4 regions of the Bradyrhizobium sp. B039 genome follow, and region 3 is predicted to be linked to each of the others. Evidence: predicted binding sites of a transcription regulator. Region 3 holds the regulator's gene; each other region holds the start of a gene.
What was found. Region 3 encodes LexA, which represses DNA repair genes until DNA is damaged. Its sites were predicted from a motif close to TGTTCNNNNTGTGTTCNG; they were not measured.

Region 1 (5,028 bases), 2.5 Mb from region 3:
CCGATCACGGCCTCGCAGTCGCATTCCGTATCGAGCCGGTCGCGGCCGTCGACGAAGACGTGGCGGGGCGCCTCGGGCAGCGCCACCACGGCGCGCTTCAGCGCCCACAGCGAGGCGCGCAGGATGTTGTCGCGGTCGATCCGCGCGGGCGAGGCGACCGCGACCGAGACCTGCGCGGTGGCGCAGATCTTGTCGAACAGCTTTTCGCGCTGCTCCGCCGTCAGGCGCTTGGAATCGTCGATACCGCGTGGAATGCGGTCGGGGTCGAGAATCACTGCGGCCGCCACCACGGGACCGGCGAGCGGCCCGCGGCCGGCCTCGTCGCAGCCCGCAACCGGCCAGATGCCGCGCTTGATCAGCGCGCGCTCGCGGCGGAAGCTCGGCGGCGCGACGGCAATGACGCCTTTCGGGCCCGCGCTCTTGCCGGTCGAAGGCTTGGCCGCCGAGGCCTTTCCAGCCTTTGCAGGTGCAGCCTTCCTCGCAGCGTCCTTGCTGGGCGCAGCTTTGGCCGACGTCTTGGCGGATTTATCCCGAATCATGGCGGGGATCGTGCGCAAGCGGCCCTGCTTGCGCAACCGGGAACCCCTCGCAATTCCCGTTATTCAGGCGAGCCGCCTACTCGGCCAGATGCACCCGCCGGTCCTCACCGACCTCGATGCCCGGCGCGACCACGACCTCCCAGGGATGGCCGTCGGGGTCGGCGAAATAGCCGGAATAACCGCCATAGTCGGTCTCGTGCGCCGCTTTCAGCAGCGCGGCGCCCTTGTCGACAGCGAAGGCCAGCACCGCATCGACCTCCTCGCGCGTGGCGCAGTTCCAGGCGAGCGTGATGCCGCGGAAGGTCGTCGGCCTGGGCTTATCCGGCAAGGCCGCGTCGGCCGCGAGCTGGTCCCAGTGAAACAGGGCAAGCACCGGACCGCCGGTATCGTAGAAGGCGACGGCCTCGCCGGTCGCCTTCAGCCGGCGCGAAAAGCCCAGCGCATCATAGAACGCGATGCTGGCGCGAATGTCGCTCACACCCAGCGTGATGACCGTGAGCCGCGGCACCGGGGGCGGCAGTTCCTTACTCATGACACACCTCGTTCGCCTCGGCTCCTAGAACAGGCTGAGCTGATCGCCGTTCCGCTTCGGCCGCGCGAAGTGATCCATCGTCAGTTTTGCGCGACGCTTGTTGAGCCCCAGCCTGTCGCAGGCGATCTCGAAGCGGCGGCCGATGGTCCAGGCCATCGGGCCGGTGCCCTTCATGCGCTCGCCCCATTTCGCGTCGTAGTCGCGGCCGCCGCGCATGTCGCGGATCAGCGTGAAGACGTGGCGATAGCGGTCCGGATAGTTCGCCATCAGCCATTCGCGGAAGAGGTCGCGCACCTCCAGCGGCAGCCGCAGCAGCACGTAGGAGGCTTCCTTGACGCCGGCATGGGCGGCCGCATCGAGAATTCGCTCGATCTCGGAATCGTTCAGCGCGGGAATCACTGGCGCGACCATCACGGTGGTGGGAATGCCGGCATCGGAGAGCTGCTTCAGCGCCTCCAGCCGCTTCGGCGGCGTCGAGGCCCGCGGCTCCATGGTGCGCGCCAGCTTTGGATCGAGCGAAGTCACCGAGATCGCGACCTTGGCGAGGTTGCGCTTGGCCATGCGCGAGAGAATGTCGATGTCACGCACCACCAGCGCCGATTTGGTGACGATGCCGACGGGATGACCAGCGCGCTCCAGCGCCTCCAGGATGCCGCGCATGATTTTTCGCTCGCGCTCGATCGGCTGATAGGGATCGGTGTTGGTGCCGATCGCGATCATCCGCGGCTCATAGCCTGCTGCTGCGAGCTCCTTCTCGAGCAGCGCCGGGGCCTCCGGCTTGACGAACAGTTTGGACTCGAAGTCGAGCCCGGGCGACAGGCCGAGATAGGCATGGGTCGGCCGCGCGAAACAGTAGACGCAGCCGTGCTCGCAGCCGCGATAGGGGTTGATCGAGCGGTCGAAGCCGATATCGGGGGAATCGTTGCGGGTGATCACCTTGCGCGAGGTGTCGACCGCGACCGTGGTCTTGAATGGCGGCAGCTCTTCCAGGCTCTGCCAGCCGTCGTCGAAGGCGACGCGCGCCTCGGCCTCATAGCGGCCGCTGGCGTTGGACTGCGCGCCCCGCCCCCGCCTGCGCTGCTTGTCGATGGCGACAGCGAGCTCGGGGAAATCAGAAGGCGCACCCGCCGGCTCGGAGGGCGCCGTGACCGGCGGGTGCTTGAGAGCATGAGAGGATGCTGGACTCATGAAGCCAAGATAGCACGCCAAAGGAACAAATCAAGAACAAGAACAAAAAACGTGAAAACAACCCCATGCACAGTAGAGGCGCCCAAACTTCGGGCGCCTGCCTTTGACCTCACGCAACATCGCCGTCACCACGATCTCGTTTGATGCCGCGAAGGATCGATCGCGCCGGAACTCGGTTGGTGACGATCCCGGGTGAAGGTCGGCAGGAACATGACAAATCAACAACAATCGGCCGCCGCGAGCAGCGACCTCGATCTCCTCGATCGCTACTGGCGCGCCGCCAACTACCTCTCTGTCGGGCAGATCTACCTGCTCGACAACCCCCTGCTGCGCGAACCGCTGCGGGCCGAGCACATCAAGCCGCGTTTGCTCGGCCATTGGGGCACGACGCCCGGCTTGAACTTCATCTACGCCCATCTCAACCGCGTCATCCGCGCGCTGGACCTCAACGTGCTCTATGTCTGCGGTCCCGGCCATGGTGGCCCGGGCATGGTCGCCAACACTTATCTCGAAGGCAGCTACAGCGAGATCTATCCTAACATCGCGCGCGATGCGGACGGATTGCGCAAGCTATTCCGGCAGTTCTCCTTCCCCGGCGGCATCCCGAGCCACGCCGCGCCGGAGACGCCCGGCTCGATCCACGAAGGCGGCGAGCTCGGCTACGCGCTGGTGCACGCCTATGGCGCGGCGCTCGACAATCCCGACCTGGTCGTCGCCTGCGTCGTCGGCGACGGCGAGGCCGAAACCGGCCCGCTCGCGGCGTCCTGGCACTCCAACAAGTTCCTGAATCCGGCGCATGACGGCGCGGTGCTGCCGATCCTGCACCTCAACGGTTACAAGATTGCCAACCCGACCGTGCTCGGACGAATGTCTGACAGCGAGATCCGCGATCTGTTCCGCGGGTTCGGCCACGAGACCCTGTTCGTCGAGGGCGACGATCCCAAATTGATGCACCGGATCATGGCGGATGCGCTCGACGTCGCATTCGCCAGCATCCGCTCGATCCAGCAGCACGCCCGCGACGGGCGCAAAAACGTCGAGCGGCCACGCTGGCCGATGATCGTGCTGCGCAGCCCGAAGGGCTGGACCGGTCCGAAGGAAGTCGACGGCAAGAAGGTCGAAGGTTTTTGGCGCGCGCATCAGGTGCCGGTCGCAAGCTGCCGCGAGAACCCTGCGCATCTGAAGGTGCTCGAAGACTGGATGCGCAGCTACGAGCCGGAGAAACTGTTCGACGCGAGCGGCGCGCTCGTCCCCGAGCTCCAGGCGCTGGCACCCGAGGGCAATCGCCGCATGGGCGCCAATCCGCATGCCAATGGCGGATTGCTGAAGAAGGAGCTGAAGCTGCCGGACTTCCGCAGCTTTGCCGTCGAAGTGCCGCAGCCCGGCGCCGTCACGGGGGAAGCGACGCGCGAGCTCGGCAAATTTTTGCGCGACGTCATCCGCCTCAACGCGCAAGAGCGCAACTTTCGCATCATGGGTCCGGACGAGACGGCGTCAAACCGGCTCGATGCGGTGTTCGAGACGACCGAACGTGTCTGGATGGAGCCGATCGAGCCTTACGACGTGCATCTTGCGCGGGACGGCCGCGTGATGGAGGTGTTGAGCGAGCATCTCTGCCAGGGCTGGTTGGAGGGCTATCTGCTCACCGGACGCCACGGCTTCTTCTCCTGCTACGAGGCCTTCATCCACATCGTGGATTCCATGTTCAACCAGCACGCCAAATGGCTGAAGGTGACGCGGCACCTGCCGTGGCGGCGGCCGATCGCCTCGCTCAATTATCTGTTGACCTCGCATGTCTGGCGCCAGGACCATAACGGCTTCAGCCATCAGGACCCCGGCTTCGTCGACCTCGTCGCCAACAAGAAGGCCGACATCGTTCGCATCTACTTCCCGCCCGATGCCAACACGCTGCTGTGGATCGCCGATCATTGCCTGCGGACGTACAACCGCATCAACGTGATCGTCGCCGGCAAGCAGCCGGCGCCGCAATGGCTGTCGATGCAGGACGCCGCCACGCATTGCGATGTCGGCATCGGCATCTGGACCTGGGCGGGCACGGAAGACGCGGGTGGCGAGCCCGATGTGGTGATGGCCTGTGCCGGCGACGTGCCGACATTGGAGACGCTTGCCGCCGTCGACCTGCTGCGCAAGGCGCTGCCGGATCTGAAGATCCGCGTCGTCAACGTCGTCGACCTGATGACGCTGCAGCCGCAGGACCAGCATCCGCACGGCCTGTCCGACCGCGACTTCGACAGCCTGTTCACGCGCGACAAGCCGGTGATCTTCGCCTATCACGGCTATCCCCATCTGATCCACCGGCTGACCTATAACCGCACCAACCATGCCGGCCTGCATGTGCGCGGCTTCGCCGAGGAAGGCACCACGACGACGCCGTTCGACATGGTCGTGCTCAACGAGCTCGACCGCTACCACCTTGCGATCGAGGCGATCGAACGCGTGCCGGGTCTTGCGACCAGGGCCGCGCAGGTGAAGCAGCAGCTCCGCGACAAGCTGATCGAGCACTCACGTTACGTGCGCGAGCACGGCGAGGACATGCCCGAGATCCGCGACTGGGTCTGGCCGGGCAAGCCGGGCTGACGCCATGCCGGCGCCAGAGGCGGTTCTCGTCCTCAACTCGGGCTCGTCGAGCATCAAGTTCGGCCTGTTCGAGATCTCGACAGCAGAGCCCGCGCTGCTCTGCAAGGGCCTGCTCGACGAGCACGAGGCCAGGCCCCGGCTCGTCGTGAAAGGCGCTGCGGGCGAAGACCT
Region 2 (5,028 bases), 1.1 Mb from region 3:
GCTGCTTCCCCGACGGCGTCTCGCGCACCGACAAATACTGGAGCCCGGTCGGACGCGTCGACAACGTCTATGGCGACCGCAATTTGGTGTGCTCGTGCCCGCCGGTGAGCGACTACGCGGAAGCGGCGGAGTAAGACGCGACGGAAGTTTCGTAGGGTGGGCAAAGCAGAGCGTGCCCACCACATTTGTGCACGTTGAGATATGGTGGGCACGGCTCTCGCGCGCCTTTGCCCACCTTACGGCTCTGCACTCTACCCATCCTGCAACCTAGCTCAAGGCGCCACCAGCGAACGACTTTGCGCGTCCCAGCGCCAGAGCCGTTCGTTGGTCAGAAGCGTGCCGCCCCACCAGCGCCGGATCGGATTGTGGCTGCGGAAATCGTCCCGGCCCGCAAGCACCGCTTTGCCGAACTCCGTCAGCAACAGCCGGCTCCGCCGATAGGCGGCGTTGCGACCTCGCGCATCGTGCGGGGCGAGGGTTGCGAGTTTCGACTCGAGACCCGCGACCGCCGGCATCGGACCGGACGCGAGCCCTTCGAGCAAAGGGCCGAGCTCCCACTGGTCGTACACACGTGTTTCGAGCAGGCCGCCCGGCTGAAACAGCTCCCTGGTACGGTTGTGTCCCCTTGCAATCAGTTCGAGAAGCTGCGCTTCCGTCGCGCCCAATCCGGTGATTGGTGACGGCAGTTCTGCCAGCAATGCTTCCATCGCCGGCTTCAGGAAAGGTAGCCTGGGGAAATCCCTGCTCAGGAGCCCGAGACAGAGCTCAGGCGTTGGCGCGCGGTAGGCCTCCCAGGCCATGCGGGCAACCTCGAAGTCGCGCTCCGTCACATCGAGCGCCCGCACGGTACGCTCGCGGAGCCCCGCGACGTCTGCTCCGAGCAAATCGAAATCGACCAGCCGCAATCGCAGACGCTCGACCATGTAGGGTTCGGCGCGGAGATAGTCGAGGATCCAGACCAACTGCAATTGATTGTTCGGGCTGGGATCAAACCACAGCTCGATGAGCTCGACACCGCAGGTCTCGCAGAACCAGACCAGTCCGAGTTCTCGGTGCGCACGACCGGTCTGGGGCGATTGGACAACAAGATCGGACCACCGCACGTCCGGCTCGCCTCTGAAAGAGCCCCCTTTGAGGTAGTTATCGAGGTGGTGCGACGTCGGCAGCGGTCCTGACACGAACCGAAAGATGAGCGGGACAACCATGTCGGCGCGGTCCGCGTAGGTGAGACCGACGCCGGACGAACTGGTCAGGATCATACGCTTCATCGTCGATGCGCCCGCCCCCACACAAAACGAAACGGGCCCCGAAGACGTCGGCAACTCAACGTCCTCAGTGCCCGCTCCTCGCGAAAAACTCTCCGCGTTAAGACTTACTCGTCCGCCGGCTCCTCGCCGTCGGCGTCACGCTCGGGGGTGCCGGCCAGGATCTGCTCGGCGATCAGGCCCGAGTTCTGGCGGATCGCGGTCTCGATCTTGGCGGTGATGTCGGGGTTGGCCTTCAAAAACGCCTTCGAGTTCTCGCGGCCCTGGCCGAGGCGCTGGCTGTCATAGGAGAACCAGGCGCCGGACTTTTCGACGATGCCGGCCTTGACGCCGAGATCGAGGATCTCGCCCATCTTGGAAACGCCCTCGCCGTACATGATGTCGAACTCGACCTGCTTGAAGGGCGGCGCCAGCTTGTTCTTCACCACCTTGACGCGCGTGGTGTTGCCGACCACTTCGTCGCGCTCCTTGATCGCGCCGATGCGGCGGATGTCGAGGCGGACGGAGGCGTAGAACTTCAGCGCGTTTCCGCCGGTGGTGGTCTCCGGTGAGCCATACATCACACCGATCTTCATGCGGATCTGGTTGATGAAGATCACCATGGTGTGGGACTTGTTGATGGAGGCCGTCAGCTTGCGCAGCGCCTGGCTCATCAGGCGGGCCTGGAGACCCGGCAGCGCATCGCCCATCTCGCCCTCGAGTTCGGCCTTCGGCACCAGCGCCGCGACCGAATCGACCACCAGAACGTCCACCGCACCCGAGCGCACCAGCGTGTCGCAGATTTCCAGCGCCTGCTCGCCGGTGTCCGGCTGCGAAATCAGCAGCTCGTCGATGTTGACGCCCAGCTTGCGCGCATAGACCGGGTCGAGCGCGTGCTCGGCGTCGATGAAGGCACAGATGCCGCCCTTCTTCTGCGCTTCCGCCACCGTGTGCAGCGCCAGCGTGGTCTTGCCCGAGGATTCCGGCCCGTAGATTTCCACGACGCGCCCCTTCGGCAGGCCGCCGATGCCGAGCGCAATGTCGAGCCCGAGGGAACCGGAGGACACCGCCTCGACATCCATCGACCGATCGTTCTTGCCGAGCTTCATCACCGAGCCCTTGCCGAACTGGCGCTCGATCTGGGAGAGCGCGGCGGCCAGAGCTTTACTCTTGTCCATGGAAGATCCTTCGACGATACGCAGGGCAGTTGCGGACATTGGGTCGTGCTCCTTATGGCGAGGATTCGCTAGGGGGACAAACGATTGGCGAGGCGGGCCGGCGATAAAAGCAATGTACCCTATTTGTTCCTGGTTCGCAATATGTTCTTTTGCGGACTTCGGTACTGTCCGTATTTAACCCCCAGTGTCCTAAGCTGAATTCGGAAATGTCCTAATTTGTTCTTGATCGGACACAACCTGTTCATGCGCGTTTAGGATTAACTCGTTATGGGTGTAGCGTATAAGGGCCGGGGCGTTCCGCCAGAAGAACACCCTGGCCACCAGAAGAACACCCTGAAACGTTCACTTTGGAACAGAAGGCAGGCTGACTGCATATTAAGCTCGCAAGAACTCAAACCCTGCGGTTAGGACCCGTAAAGACCAAGACGAGGTTGTGTCATGAGGCAGCGCCGTCGTTTCACGCAAACCGTCCCTCTTGAGGAGCGACTTTCCGAAGAAGCGAAACGTCTCCGCGAACGGGCCAAAGCCCTCCCCCATGGTCCTCAACGAGAGGACCTCCTGCGCAAAGCCCGCCAAGCCGAGATCGGCTCGCACATGAGCGAGTGGCTCACATCGCCGGGGCTTCAACCGCCAAAGCCAGCGTAGGCGCAAAGCACGCCTCAGGTATCGAGTTGCCCGGCATAGATCCGGATTCGTCCCGGCGTGGTCATTCGCAGCCTGCCCTGAAGAAAGACCATGTAGCCTAGCGCGATCAATCGGGCGCGATGTTTGGCAGGGATCGCAGGCGCAGCGCTATTTGCAGCCGCATGACCGACCGCGAGCAAAGAGGCGAACTCTTCATGGGTGAGCTTTTTCGCTTTTGCGGTCGTGACCTCAGCATGAACCGCTTCGGCGATCCTGCATGTTCGGTTTTGCTCAGATCCCTGGAAAAAAATAAATAAAGGCCGCCTCAGTTGGCGGCCAGTAGTCCTGTTTGTCGGCGGCTCCTTCGCTAATTCCCAGTGTCCCGGGCTGAATGACGTTGGGGTCCTTCTGGAGTTCGATCGGCATTAAACCGAACTGGGTCCTGATTCCCCCTCCGCGGGTGTCCTGCTCCGGCACAATGAACCTTGGCATGGCGTGTGCAGACGAAGGATTACCGGGGTTTTGCATCATCCCCCCTGGGGCTGGAAAGCCGCCGCCCGCGCCATATTTGAGCGGGCGGCGTTTTTATTTGCGGACAGCAAAAGGCCCCAACTCAAGGGGAACGGGGAGCTGGGGCCAAGGTACTGGGCCAGCCAAGGCTACCGCCGGCCCAGGCGCATCAACATGCACCAGGGCGCCATCCCCGGGCGATGGGGCAATCGGCTTAGTCAGGATTTGCAAGCGAGTGCCCCACATGCAGCGGCCCCGCCTCGCTGGATGCGCGGTGGGGCCGCCTGCTCTCCGGACTGGGGCTGGATCCGTCCGGTGGGCCAATTCAGCCTATGCCCGTTAGCGGGAAGTCGTGACTGCTCAAAAGGGGCATCCCTCGGGTGTCCCAATTCGGTATTGCGGGTGTCCCAATTGGACAGCACCCGGATTTTGGTGCTGGCAGGAGCGGCAAGGAACCGTCCAAGCCTCTCGCCTCGAATTAAGGCCGTGGCAGTGGCCGGCCTCAGCGGCCGGTTTGAAGATCGCGGAGGCTGATTTGCTTTCGTTGACTTTTCCCGAGGTGGTCAAGATTGACCATGTGTCCGGCAGCGGACATGTCAGACTGTGCCGTCACCGCGCGCCCCCTGGCTTTGATCGGTGATGAGAACGCCACCAGCGCTCCCGTCTCCTCCGGAAAGGAGCAGCGCCATGCAGCGACGCCATGTCAAGCACACCACGTCCCTTGAAGAGCGCCTTGCCGAACAAGCGCAACGACTCCATGCGGAAGCCAGATCGCTTCCACCAGGCATCGAGCGTGAGCGTACAATCCGCAAAGCCCGGCAAGCCGAGATCGGCGCTCACATCAGCGAGTGGCTGAGATCGCCCGGACTGCAACCGCCGGATTGAAGGCTGCAACCAACTGGCCGCCAACTCATTGTCCCCCATCACCGGCCGGGGGCTCTGCCGTAGGCGCCGGTGACTGAGAGAGATGCGCGCTCCCGCCTGCATTCTGGAGAGCGCCTGCGATGGCCATCTATTACTTCGACCTGCGCGACGGGGACGAGATTGTTCCCGACGAAGAAGGTGTAGAATTGCGAGACCTGCTCGCGGTGCAGGAAGAAGCCGCCCGCGCGCTCGCCGGCCTCTCGTGGGACTCCGTGCAAAACTTCAAAGGCGCGCAAAGTCACAGGATGTCGATTGAAGTCAGGGACACGCATGGCCCTGTGATGCAGGTCAGGTTCGTCTTCGATATCACCCGGTGGCAGTGAGACCGCTTCGGTCAGATCTCTTCAACCCGAAGAGGAACGACCACGTCCAACGGCCTGCCTTCATTGCGGCCCGGCCAGTTGCCCCAGATAACCCTCGCGTCGAATGAACGGCCGCGGCACATGACCTTGATCGTGTCGCCAACGACGGGTGCCTCGCCCTGGAACAGATTTTCGTCGACCCGAAGCTCGCGCTCCGTCACCAGTTCTCCGCTCTTGAGACAAATG
Region 3 (5,028 bases):
CGGCGCACATGCTGAGCTCGGTGTCCGAGCCTGGCCTGGAGAAGACCGCCGCAGCCGCCCCCGACGCGCTGCGTCTCTACCAGCTCTATGTGCGCGGCGACGACGCCTTCGTCGCCGATGTCGTCAGCCGGGCCGAAAAGCACGCCTACGCCGCCTTCTGCCTGACCGTCGACACCGCCCATTACAGCCGTCGCGAACGTGACATCGCCAAGCGCTACGTTCGCGAGAGCCGCCTGCGCGCCACCGGCGGCGATTTCCAGAAAGGCCTGGAATGGCGGACCGTGAAGATGATCAAGGACAAGTTCAAGATTCCGCTGATCCTGAAAGGTATCGCCACCGCCGAGGACGCCCTGATCGCGCTCGATCACGGCGTCGAATGGATCTACGTCTCCAACCATGGCGGCCGCCAGCTCGATCACGGCCGCGGCGCCATGCATGTGCTGCCTGAGATCGTCGAGCCCGTGAAGGGCCGCGCCAAGATCATGGTCGATGGCGGCTTCGGCCGCGGCACCGACATCGTCAAGGCGATCGCGGCGGGCGCCGACCTCGTCGGCATCGGCCGGTTGCAATGCTGGGCGCTGGCGGCGGCCGGCGAAGCCGGCGTGACGCGGATGCTGGAGCTTCTGGAGGACGAGGTGCTGCGCTGCCTCGGCCTGTTGGGCGCCACCTCGTTCGCCGAGGTCAACAAGTCCTGCCTGCACCAAGCCACCGCAACGAACGCGCCGAGCGTGTTCAGCGCGTTCCCGTTGTTCGACCACGAGCCTTACCGGTACTGATCCGAAAGGACGCAATGACCTCGCTCTCTCCCGGCAGCGCGGATGCGCTTCTGTTCGACCTCGGGCGCGTCGTGCTCGACATCGATTTCTCCAAGGCGATCGCCTGCTGGGCGAGACACGCCGGCTGCAAGCCGGAGGCGATCATTGCCCGCTATGTGCGCGACAGCGAGGCGTATCGGCTGCACGAGGTCGGCAAGATCAGCGACGAGGAGTATTTCGCCTCGCTACGCGCCTCGCTCGGGATCGGCATCTCGGATGCGCAATTCCTCGAGGGCTGGAACGCGATCTTCGCGGGTGAGATGCCCGATGTCGCGGAGCTGTTGCCGCGTGCGGCGAAACAGATGCCGCTCTACGCCTTCTCCAACACCAACCGGCCGCATGTCGACCATTTCTCGAAGGAATACGCCGACCTGCTCGGCCATTTCCGCGAGCTGTACCTGTCGTCCAGCATCGGCCTGCGCAAGCCGGACGCGGCGGCGTTCGACCATGTCGTGGCGGCCATCGGTGTGCCCGCCAGGCGCATCGTGTTCTTCGACGACCTCGCCGAAAACGTCGAGGGAGCGCGGGCGCGCGGATTGACCGCGGTGCATGTGACCTCGCCCCGCGATGTCGGCGACGCGCTCGAGGCGCTGGGAATCTGATCGAGACGCATCGGCCGGCGGGTGAAACCGGGGAGCTCCCGAAACCGATCTGGCCGAGATGAGGAACCAAATCGCTTTGTACATTTTTATACAGAGTTCCGGGAACGGAATGCCCGCTTCCGGACTCTTGAGTCCGTTGGGACTTCTACAGACGGACGTATCATCGTGTTGGGCAAGACCTACCTCACCAAACAAGCCTCTCTTCTGCTCGAATTCGCCAGAACGACTTCGGATGCTGACCTCTCCGCCAAGCTGATCAGCAAGGCCGCCGACCTGAAATCCCAGGCCGATCCGCTGCCCGACAAGGATCAAGGCCCCAAGCCCCCTGACGTGGCTCCCGACGTGGCGCCGGACCTCCGTCCGGACCGCCAGACCGGTCGTTGACCGATGCTGGCCGTGGCTCCCGTCATTGTCGTCCTTGCCATGGCCACGCTCGTTCCCGTCTTTCTCGTCCGTCAGATCATGCCGCGGCAGGGCTGACGGTCCCTCATGACTGGACGGATCAAGCAGGATAAATCCTGATCCGGTCCCATTTTGCTTCATCGCCCGCGCTCGGCTAGAACTCTTGCCGCCCATTCGTCCAGACTTTCCGAGCAGGAGTTTCGCCGTGGCCTTGATGCCGGTTTCTGACGCGCTCGCCGCGGTGCTGGCCGGCGCGGAGCCGCTGCCTGAAGAGATGATTCCCCTCGACGAGGCCTACCACCGCGTGCTCGCACGCGACGTCGCGGCGCGGCGTACCCAGCCGCCCGAGGCGATGTCGGCCATGGACGGCTACGCCGTGCGCGCAGCCGATGCGGCCAGGGTCGACGCGCAGCTCACCATGATCGGCGAGGTCGCGGCGGGCCGGCCGTTCGCGGGAGCGGTCGGCGCCGGCGAAGCGGTACGAATCTTCACCGGCGGCGTCGTTCCCGCCGGCGCGGACGCGGTCGTGATCCAGGAGGATACGGTCGCCGAGGGCAAGCGCATCACGATCAAGGAAGCCGCTATCGCCGGTCGGCACATCCGGCCCGCCGGCGTCGACTTCCGCGAGGGCGACGTGCTCCTTCGCAAGGGAACCCGGCTCACCGAGCGCGACCTCGCGCTCGCCGCCGGGATGAACCACCCGGACCTGCCCATCCGCCGCCGTCCGAAGGTCGCGATCCTCGCCACCGGCGACGAGCTGGTGATGCCGGGCACCACGCCGGGCCCCGGCCAGATCGTCTATTCCAACGGCTATGCCCTGCACGCCCTCGCCCGCCAGGAGGGCGCAGATACCATCGACCTCGGCGTTGCCGCCGATACGCTGGAGGCCACCACAGCCGGCATCCGCCGTGCCCGAGAGAGCGGCGCCGACATCCTGATCACGATCGGCGGCGCCTCGGTCGGCGACCACGATCTGGTCCAGCAGGCGCTGAAGGCCGAAGGCATTGCGATGGCGTTCTGGAAGATCGCGATGCGGCCGGGCAAGCCGATGATGCACGGCCGGCTAGGGGCGATGGGTGTGATCGGCCTGCCCGGCAATCCCGTGTCGTCCTATGTGTGTGGCTTCCTGTTCATGGTTCCGTTGATTCGCGCCCTGTCGGGCCGCGCCGTGATTCACCATCGTCGCGAGCGCGCCGTGCTCGGCCGCGATGTCGGTGCCAATGACCAGCGCGAGGACTATCTTCGTGCGCGCCTGGAGCGGCGCGACGACGGCATGCTTGTCGCCCTTCCCGTCAATCATCAGGATTCCTCGCTGCTTGCGAATCTCGCTGCGGCGCAGGCACTTCTCGTGCGCGCGCCGTTCGCGCCGAAGGTCGAGGCAGGCGCGCCTTGCGAGGTGCTGCGACTGCCCGCCTGAACGCACTGGTCCTGCGCGTTCCGCGAACTTTGTCGCGTTCACGGTAAATTAAGCAGTTGCGGAACACATATCGAACATATAGTGTCCGTTCATGATTTGTTTCGAGCATCTGGCGGCTCGCCGCTGAATTCACCGTCTCGGAATCGAACGACATCAACCGGGGGATTTGGTCGAGATGTTAACGCGCAAACAATACGAGCTTCTGCGATTCATCAGCGAGCGTTTGAAGGAAAGCGGTGTGCCGCCCTCCTTCGACGAGATGAAGGACGCGCTCGACCTGCGCTCGAAGTCAGGCATCCATCGCCTGATCACCGCACTGGAGGAGCGCGGCTTCATCCGGCGCCTGCCCAACCGGGCCCGCGCGATCGAGGTGATCAAGTTGCCCGAGCTGCAGGCCGCCGCTGGCAACCGCCGTGGCTTCACGCCGAGCGTCATCGAGGGCAATCTCGGCAAGGTGCGAGCGAGCTCCAGCGCGGACGAGGGCGAACGCCCCGTTGCGGTGCCGGTGATGGGCCGTATCGCGGCCGGCACGCCGATCGAAGCGTTGCAGACCCGCAGCCACACCATCAGCGTACCGCCCGACATGCTCGGCTCGGGCGAGCACTACGCGCTCGAAGTGCGCGGCGACTCGATGGTCGAAGCCGGCATCCTCGACGGCGACATGGCGCTGATCCAGCGCAATGAGAGCGCCGACACCGGCGACATCGTGGTGGCGCTGATCGACGACGAGGAAGCGACGCTGAAGCGCTTCCGCCGCCGCGGCGCTTCGATCGCGCTCGAGCCCGCCAATGCGGCCTATGAGGTCCGCATCCTGCCGCCCAACCGGGTGAAGATTCAGGGCAAGCTGATCGGCCTGTACCGGAAGTACTGAGTGTGATCCGGACTGGAGGGCCGCGTTAGCGCAAAGTGCGCAGCGGTTTTCCCTCGCGACAAGCGCAGGACGCGCTTGCGCGGAGATCATGCTCAAGCAATCACCTAAAGCGCGCCCCGCCGGTTGGCGACCCGCGCGTTGACGATTGGAGCGGACGATTGTCCGCTCCGGCTGGATAGTCTTTCTGGTTTTGCTCAGATTATCCGGCCCTCCGCTAGCGCTACATCCTCGCCACGCCGCACGAAGCCCTCATCGCTTCGTGGCCCTGGAGATCGAGGAGACAATCAATGCGCAAGATCGTTTTGACGGTGGCGCTGATCGCAGCATCCGCGTCGCAAGCCTTCGCCGCACAGTCGCACCATGCCCGCAGGGCAACGCAGACGACGAGCGAGCAATTGCGCAATGCCCGCAACGCCGTCGCGCAGCCGTCGCAACCCGCCTGGCAATATTCGGGCTGGTCGGCACCTGCTGGTCGCTGACGAAGATGCACGCCAAATGCACGGAAGCGGTTTTTGTTCCTGACGCATTTGAAAAAGATATTGTGATGGCAGCCTGCGGAGCCAAGCCGCAGATTTGCCTACAACCAAGAAGACGCTAACATGCTTCCACTCTGATAGAGGCCAGTGCCTCCGAAGGAGGCGCGGGTCGCTATCCCTGAATGAGGAGCACCCGATGTGTGACTACAGCCTGCATGCCGTCGCGACGCGTCCCGCACAAGTCGGCGAGACGATCGTCACGACCACCTTCCGCGGCACCTCGACGCGCGGCTTCGCCTCCGAGGCCGACATGTCCGTCGCGGTCTGCCTGCTGCCGGGAACGGAGCTCGCCTTCGCCGACAACGTCCGCTACGACAATCGCTGGATCTGGACGCGCACCATCAACTCCCGCGTCGGCAAGTTCGGCAAGATCGATCCGCACATT
Region 4 (5,028 bases), 3.5 Mb from region 3:
TTGAAGCGCGGCCGGAGCTGCTTGATGAGGTTGGCTTCCAGCAGCAGCGCTTCGGTCTCGGTGTTGGTCGAGACGATCTCCACGGTCACCGTGGCGGCGATCATGCGCAGGATGCGCGCCGGCTGCGGCGCACTCTGGCGCGCGTAGTTGGACAGGCGCTTTTTGACGTTCTTGGCCTTGCCGACATAGAGCACGTCGGCATTCGCGTTGAGCATGCGATAGACGCCGGGCGAGGTCGGCGCGAGCCGGACCGCGCGCTCGATCGCCTCGTGGCCGCTCGCCAGCGGTTCTTCGCCGACTGCGCCGCTCTCTTCCAGGATGTCAGGCAGAAGCGCGTCGTCCTCGTCGTCGCCGCCCGTGGTGGCGGGATCGAGGTCCGGCGGTGCCGTCTCCTGGGGCGGGGCATCCAGTGCCGTGCCGCGCCTTGATTTGCGAACGCGGGTGTCGTCCGGATCGTCGGTGGAATCGTGAACCATGGGACGAATTTAGGCGCTGGGGGGACCGATTTGAAGTTCCGGCCATGCTGCACGCACAGGATGGCGGCGCAGTTCCCGGTAACGCTTCCTTAAGTCTGTTAAGCGCGCGGTAACGGGTCTTAACAGCCCTTTAACTTAAAACTCTCGATAAATCTTACGCGAAAAGGTCTTGGTTCCGTAACCATGCGACATGGCGCGGCGGCGCCGGCATCGCACCGGTTGCGGCAGTTGCGTTGGAGTGTGTGATGAAGAGGCTCGTTGTGGGCGCAGCCGCGTTGGTTGCCGCCGGCTGGACAGCTTCGGCAGAGGCCGCCGATCTCAGTTACGGGCAGCGTGCCCCCTATACCGTCAACCAGCCGCTGAACGCCTATAGCTGGGCCGGTCCGTATCTCGGCGGCAACATCGGCTATGAGTGGGGCTCGGTCGACAACAATCCCTCAAAGCCGTCCGGCTTCGTCGGCGGCATTCAGGCCGGCTACAATTTCCAGAACGGGCCGTGGGTGTTTGGCGTCGAGGGCGACATCCAGGCCGCTGGCGCCGACGACACCTTCGCGCCCTGGAAGTTCTCCAATCCGTGGTTCGGCACCCTGCGCGGCCGCGCCGGCTATGCCTTCAGCAACGTGCTGTTCTACGGCACCGCCGGCCTCGCCTTCGGCGAACTGCGCGCGCAGACCTTCGGCTGGACGGAGTCGCACACCAGCGCCGGCTGGACCATCGGTGCCGGTGCGGAAGTCGGCCTCGCGCCGAACTGGAGCGCCAAGCTCGAATATCTCTACATCGATCTGTCGACGAGTCAGTTCGCAATTACAGGCGTGTCAAACGGCTATACCGCCAGCGTTGTGCGCGCAGGCGTCAACTATCACTTCTGATAGCCAAATAAGAAAATACCGGACAATAACCTCCCGGCCGCTCGCGGCCGGGACTTTTTTTGCGCCAGGTTTTTTTGCGTCAGGCCCGCTAGGAGAGGATGACCAAATTGACCGCCTTCGGTCCCTTCCCCTTCTTGTCCGGTTCGACTTCGAAAGTAATACGCTGTCCTTCGGCAAGGTCCTTCAGTCCCGCTCGCTCCACAGCAGTGATGTGAACGAAGACATCGCGACCGCCGTCATCCGGCTTGATAAAGCCGTAGCCGCGCTCGCCGTTGAAGAACTTGACCGTTCCCGTCATGGCCATCGGGAAACTCCCCCTCATTGCTCCTCCGTCGTGACGCAGACTCACGTCACGACATGACCGGGCCGTACGGAGCCCGGGAGCTGGCCATCCTTGGGCGGACCTTTCGGTCCGGCCGGATCTTTCTTAGGCCTTCACTCCGCCGCAACCATTCGCGGAAGCGGAACGTAAAGCCAGTCACGGAAATAGCATAATACGGTTCTTTGCAGATTGACTACGGCTCCTGCATATTTTTCCCAAGAATGCCGGAGTGTTACGGCCTCGGCACCTCTAATCGGAATCTGGCAGCGCCGCCCTGGCCGAGCGGCATTTCGAGCTCGGGCAGGATCGTCTTGAGCTCGCCATGCAGCGTGTAAGGGGGATTGACGATCAGCAGTCCGGTGGAGGTGAGGGCTGCGCCGTCAAGCTGCGGCGCGGCACTGAACTCGAGGCGCAGGCATTTGCCCGGTGGCTTTGCTGCGGCTGCGAGCCGCGCCACGAGCTGTGCCAGCGTATCGGTGGCGCGACGGCTCTTGGCGGGATACCAGATTACATAGATACCGGTCGGCCATTTTGCGAAAGCCTCCGAGAAGGCTTCGCCCAGCCGTTCGAACTCGTTCTTTGCCTCGAACGGCGGGTCGATCAGCACGAGCCCGCGCCGCTCCTTCGGCGGCACGAAGGCCGGCAGTGCCACCCAGCCGTCGAGATCGACCACGCGCGCCTGCTCGTCGCGGCGCAGCACGTCGATCAGCGCCTTGCGTGCCTTCGGCTCGAGTTCGCAGGCGACGAGGCGGTCCTGCGGCCTGAGCAGGCCGCGCGCGATCAGCGGCGAACCCGGATAGGCCTTGAGCTCGCCCTTCGGATTGAAGGCGCGGACGATGTCGAGATAGGGCTTTGTCAGCGCCGCGGTCTCGTTCGACAGGCGCGCCTGCATCAGTCGCGCGATGCCGGTCAGCCATTCGCCACCGCGCCGCGCCTCGTCGCTTTCGAGATCGTAGAGGCCGGCGCCGGCATGGGTGTCGATGACGCGGAACGCCCCCGGCTTGTCCTGCAAATAAGTGAGGATGCGCGCCAGCACGATGTGCTTGATGACATCGGCAAAGTTGCCGGCATGAAAGGCGTGACGGTAGTTCATGGCGGAGAGTTACGACATCGCGCGATGAAAGTAACTCCCGTCATTCCGGGGCGGTACGTAGCACCGAACTGCGCACCATAGTTCACGCTTCGCGTGCCCCGGAATGACGGAGCTGATTTAGCAGCTACCCACCCCTGATCGGCGGCATCGTCACCTGGTCGCGGCGGCAGGCGCGGCGGTCCATCTCCTCGCAGGCGCGGAATTGCAGGTCCTTGCTGAGGCAGATGCGGACCTCGGACAGCCGCGTCCGGTTGCAGGTGACCGAGACGGCGGCGCTGCCGAGGCCCGGATTGGCCTTGATGAAGGCCTCCTCGACGTCGGCAGGCGCCACGGTCTTGGCCTGCGACAATTCCAGATATTCGGCCGGAATCTTGATCGCGGCGCGCGCTTTCCTGATCGTCTCGAAATAGCTGCGGTCGGCGAGCCCCGAGCAGGTGCCGTGCTTGTCCCACTCGTTGAAGATCAGGCCCGGCGCCGGCATCAGGTCGAGCATCGAGGAGACGATGCTGCGGTTCAGCCGCGGCGCCGGCCGCTGGCAATATTCCGGGAAGCCGTTCTCATATTGCGGCCACAGCCCGTGCACCACGAAGGAATAGGGCCGGCCGCTGCACTGGATCTGGGAGCGGCCGCCGCGCTCCGCCGCCTCCTCGCAGAAGGAGGGCGACCACGAGAGCGACAGCACATAGAAATCGAATTCGCCGGGCGCGTTCTGCCGCCTGTCCTGCGCTGTCGCGACGCCCGCCGGCAAGACCAGCCCGGCGGCAAAGGTCAAGGCCAGGGTCAGCGAGATCATCAGGCGGGAGAACGAATGCAATCTGGAATGAAACATGGCGACGCCCCTCAACTAGACTGTGCAATCGAGCCTAGCAGGCGATAAGAACATTTCAAGAACAAAATTCGGGCGGCCCTCGTCAGGCCGCTGGCCCGGTCCGAATCAGGGCTGTCAAATTACTGCTTGGCGGCGCGACAGGCCGGATTGTAGGCCCAGTTGCGGTCGAGTCCGACCACGCACCATTCGACACCATTGCCGTAACCAGCGAAGCCGCCATCCTCGATGATCGAGAAATGCACCTTGCGCACCTTGCCGTCGTTCAGCATGGCCTCGCCGGTGCAATAGCGGCGCGGAATATTGTCGGACTGCCAGGGTCGGAACGCGGTCTCGTGCACGGCGGAGAAGCCGGTGATCTTCAACGAGGAATTCCAGAAGGCGCTTTCCTTCTCCCAGAACTGGGTGGCGATCGTCGGCAGCGCCTTGTCGCAATCTGCCACATTGCCGTCATAGCGCGGTCCGCTCAGCCAGAAATTCAGCTCCAGCGGATTGGCGGCCCTGGCCTCACCGAGCGACAGCGCCCCGAACATGAGGCCGAGCACGGCGGCAAAGCGGAGCGATTTCAGGGAGGTCGAGGCGCGCATGGGCAATCCAGACAGATGATCTGCGGAGGTCGGACGGTGCCGCGAAGGGCGGGTGAGGTCAAGTGCAGCGCGGCAACACTTGGCCAGGAGTTGACCAGAACGTCGCATCCGACAGGGCTTCAGTTCTTTTCACTTCCGTCCCGGCACCGTAAACTGGCGCCAACCAATTGGAGTAACGGGAATGCGAATCATTGCGGCCGCGGGCCTTCTTGCCCTGGGTATGATGGCGGGCCAGTCGGCGCGCGCCGATATCCTTCCTGTGCCCCCGTTCAAGGGCAACGACACCGGCGGCATCATCGCCTATTCGATGGCCAATCAGGTCGATGCGCGGCAGGTCGCGGTCGATCATTGCGCGCGGTACGGCAAGGTCGTCAAATTCCTCGGCGTGCAGGCCTATGAGGGCGGCTACATCTCGTTCTCCTGCCGCTGGGTGCCCTATGGCGCCGCCAACCAGCCGATCCGCACGCTGTACTGAGGCGTTTTCGTAACGCAGCGATCTCTCAGCCGGGAGCTTCCCACATGACGCGCAAACTTGCTTTGCTCGGCTCGGCCCTTTGCCTTGTGGTGTCGGCAGGCGGCGCCAGTGCCGACGATCTGCCGGTGCGCAAGGCCGGCCTGTGGGAATTGAAAATGGTCAGGACCGGCTCGCAGATGCCGGAAATGACCATGCAGCACTGCACCGACGAGACCGTCGACAAGGAGATGAACAACAACGTCTCCCCGATGGCCAAGCAGATCTGCGCCAAGCAGGACATCAAGAAGACCGCGACCGGTTATGTCAGCGATTCCGAGTGCAGCGTCGCCGGCATCAGCACCACCTCGCACGCCGAGATCACGGGCGATTTCAACTCGGCC

Region 1: a site for LexA is predicted at 2,281-2,298, ahead of AAFG50_RS11265 (PA0069 family radical SAM protein). Genes of this name have one in related genera too.
Region 2: a site for LexA is predicted at 2,536-2,553, ahead of recA (recombinase RecA). Genes of this name have one in related genera too.
Region 4: a site for LexA is predicted at 3,636-3,653, ahead of AAFG50_RS06570 (ribonuclease T2). Genes of this name have one in related genera too.

The regions. Positions count from the first base shown of each region.
Region 1 is NZ_CP152416.1:2,372,744-2,377,771, reverse strand. Features, by position in the region: gene AAFG50_RS11275 (ribonuclease HII) at 1-539, opposite strand, end outside; gene AAFG50_RS11270 (VOC family protein) at 616-1,071, opposite strand; gene AAFG50_RS11265 (PA0069 family radical SAM protein) at 1,096-2,259, opposite strand; gene AAFG50_RS11260 (phosphoketolase family protein) at 2,470-4,857, shown strand; gene AAFG50_RS11255 (acetate/propionate family kinase) at 4,862-5,028, shown strand, end outside.
Region 2 is NZ_CP152416.1:6,000,631-6,005,658, forward strand. Features, by position in the region: gene gcvP (aminomethyl-transferring glycine dehydrogenase) at 1-134, shown strand, start outside; gene AAFG50_RS28610 (hypothetical protein) at 273-1,268, opposite strand; gene recA (recombinase RecA) at 1,373-2,461, opposite strand; gene AAFG50_RS28620 (hypothetical protein) at 2,861-3,067, shown strand; gene AAFG50_RS28625 (hypothetical protein) at 4,561-4,803, shown strand; gene AAFG50_RS28630 (hypothetical protein) at 4,815-5,028, opposite strand, start outside.
Region 3 is NZ_CP152416.1:4,917,091-4,922,118, forward strand. Features, by position in the region: gene AAFG50_RS22975 (alpha-hydroxy acid oxidase) at 1-776, shown strand, start outside; gene AAFG50_RS22980 (HAD family phosphatase) at 791-1,417, shown strand; gene AAFG50_RS22985 (hypothetical protein) at 1,583-1,801, shown strand; gene glp (gephyrin-like molybdotransferase Glp) at 2,025-3,236, shown strand; gene lexA (transcriptional repressor LexA) at 3,412-4,107, shown strand; gene AAFG50_RS23000 (hypothetical protein) at 4,395-4,586, shown strand; gene AAFG50_RS23005 (hypothetical protein) at 4,780-5,028, shown strand, end outside.
Region 4 is NZ_CP152416.1:1,408,317-1,413,344, forward strand. Features, by position in the region: gene uvrC (excinuclease ABC subunit UvrC) at 1-476, opposite strand, end outside; gene AAFG50_RS06555 (outer membrane protein) at 722-1,345, shown strand; gene AAFG50_RS06560 (cold-shock protein) at 1,434-1,649, opposite strand; gene rlmJ (23S rRNA (adenine(2030)-N(6))-methyltransferase RlmJ) at 1,900-2,760, opposite strand; gene AAFG50_RS06570 (ribonuclease T2) at 2,885-3,589, opposite strand; gene AAFG50_RS06575 (hypothetical protein) at 3,709-4,173, opposite strand; gene AAFG50_RS06580 (hypothetical protein) at 4,355-4,648, shown strand; gene AAFG50_RS06585 (DUF3617 family protein) at 4,693-5,028, shown strand, end outside.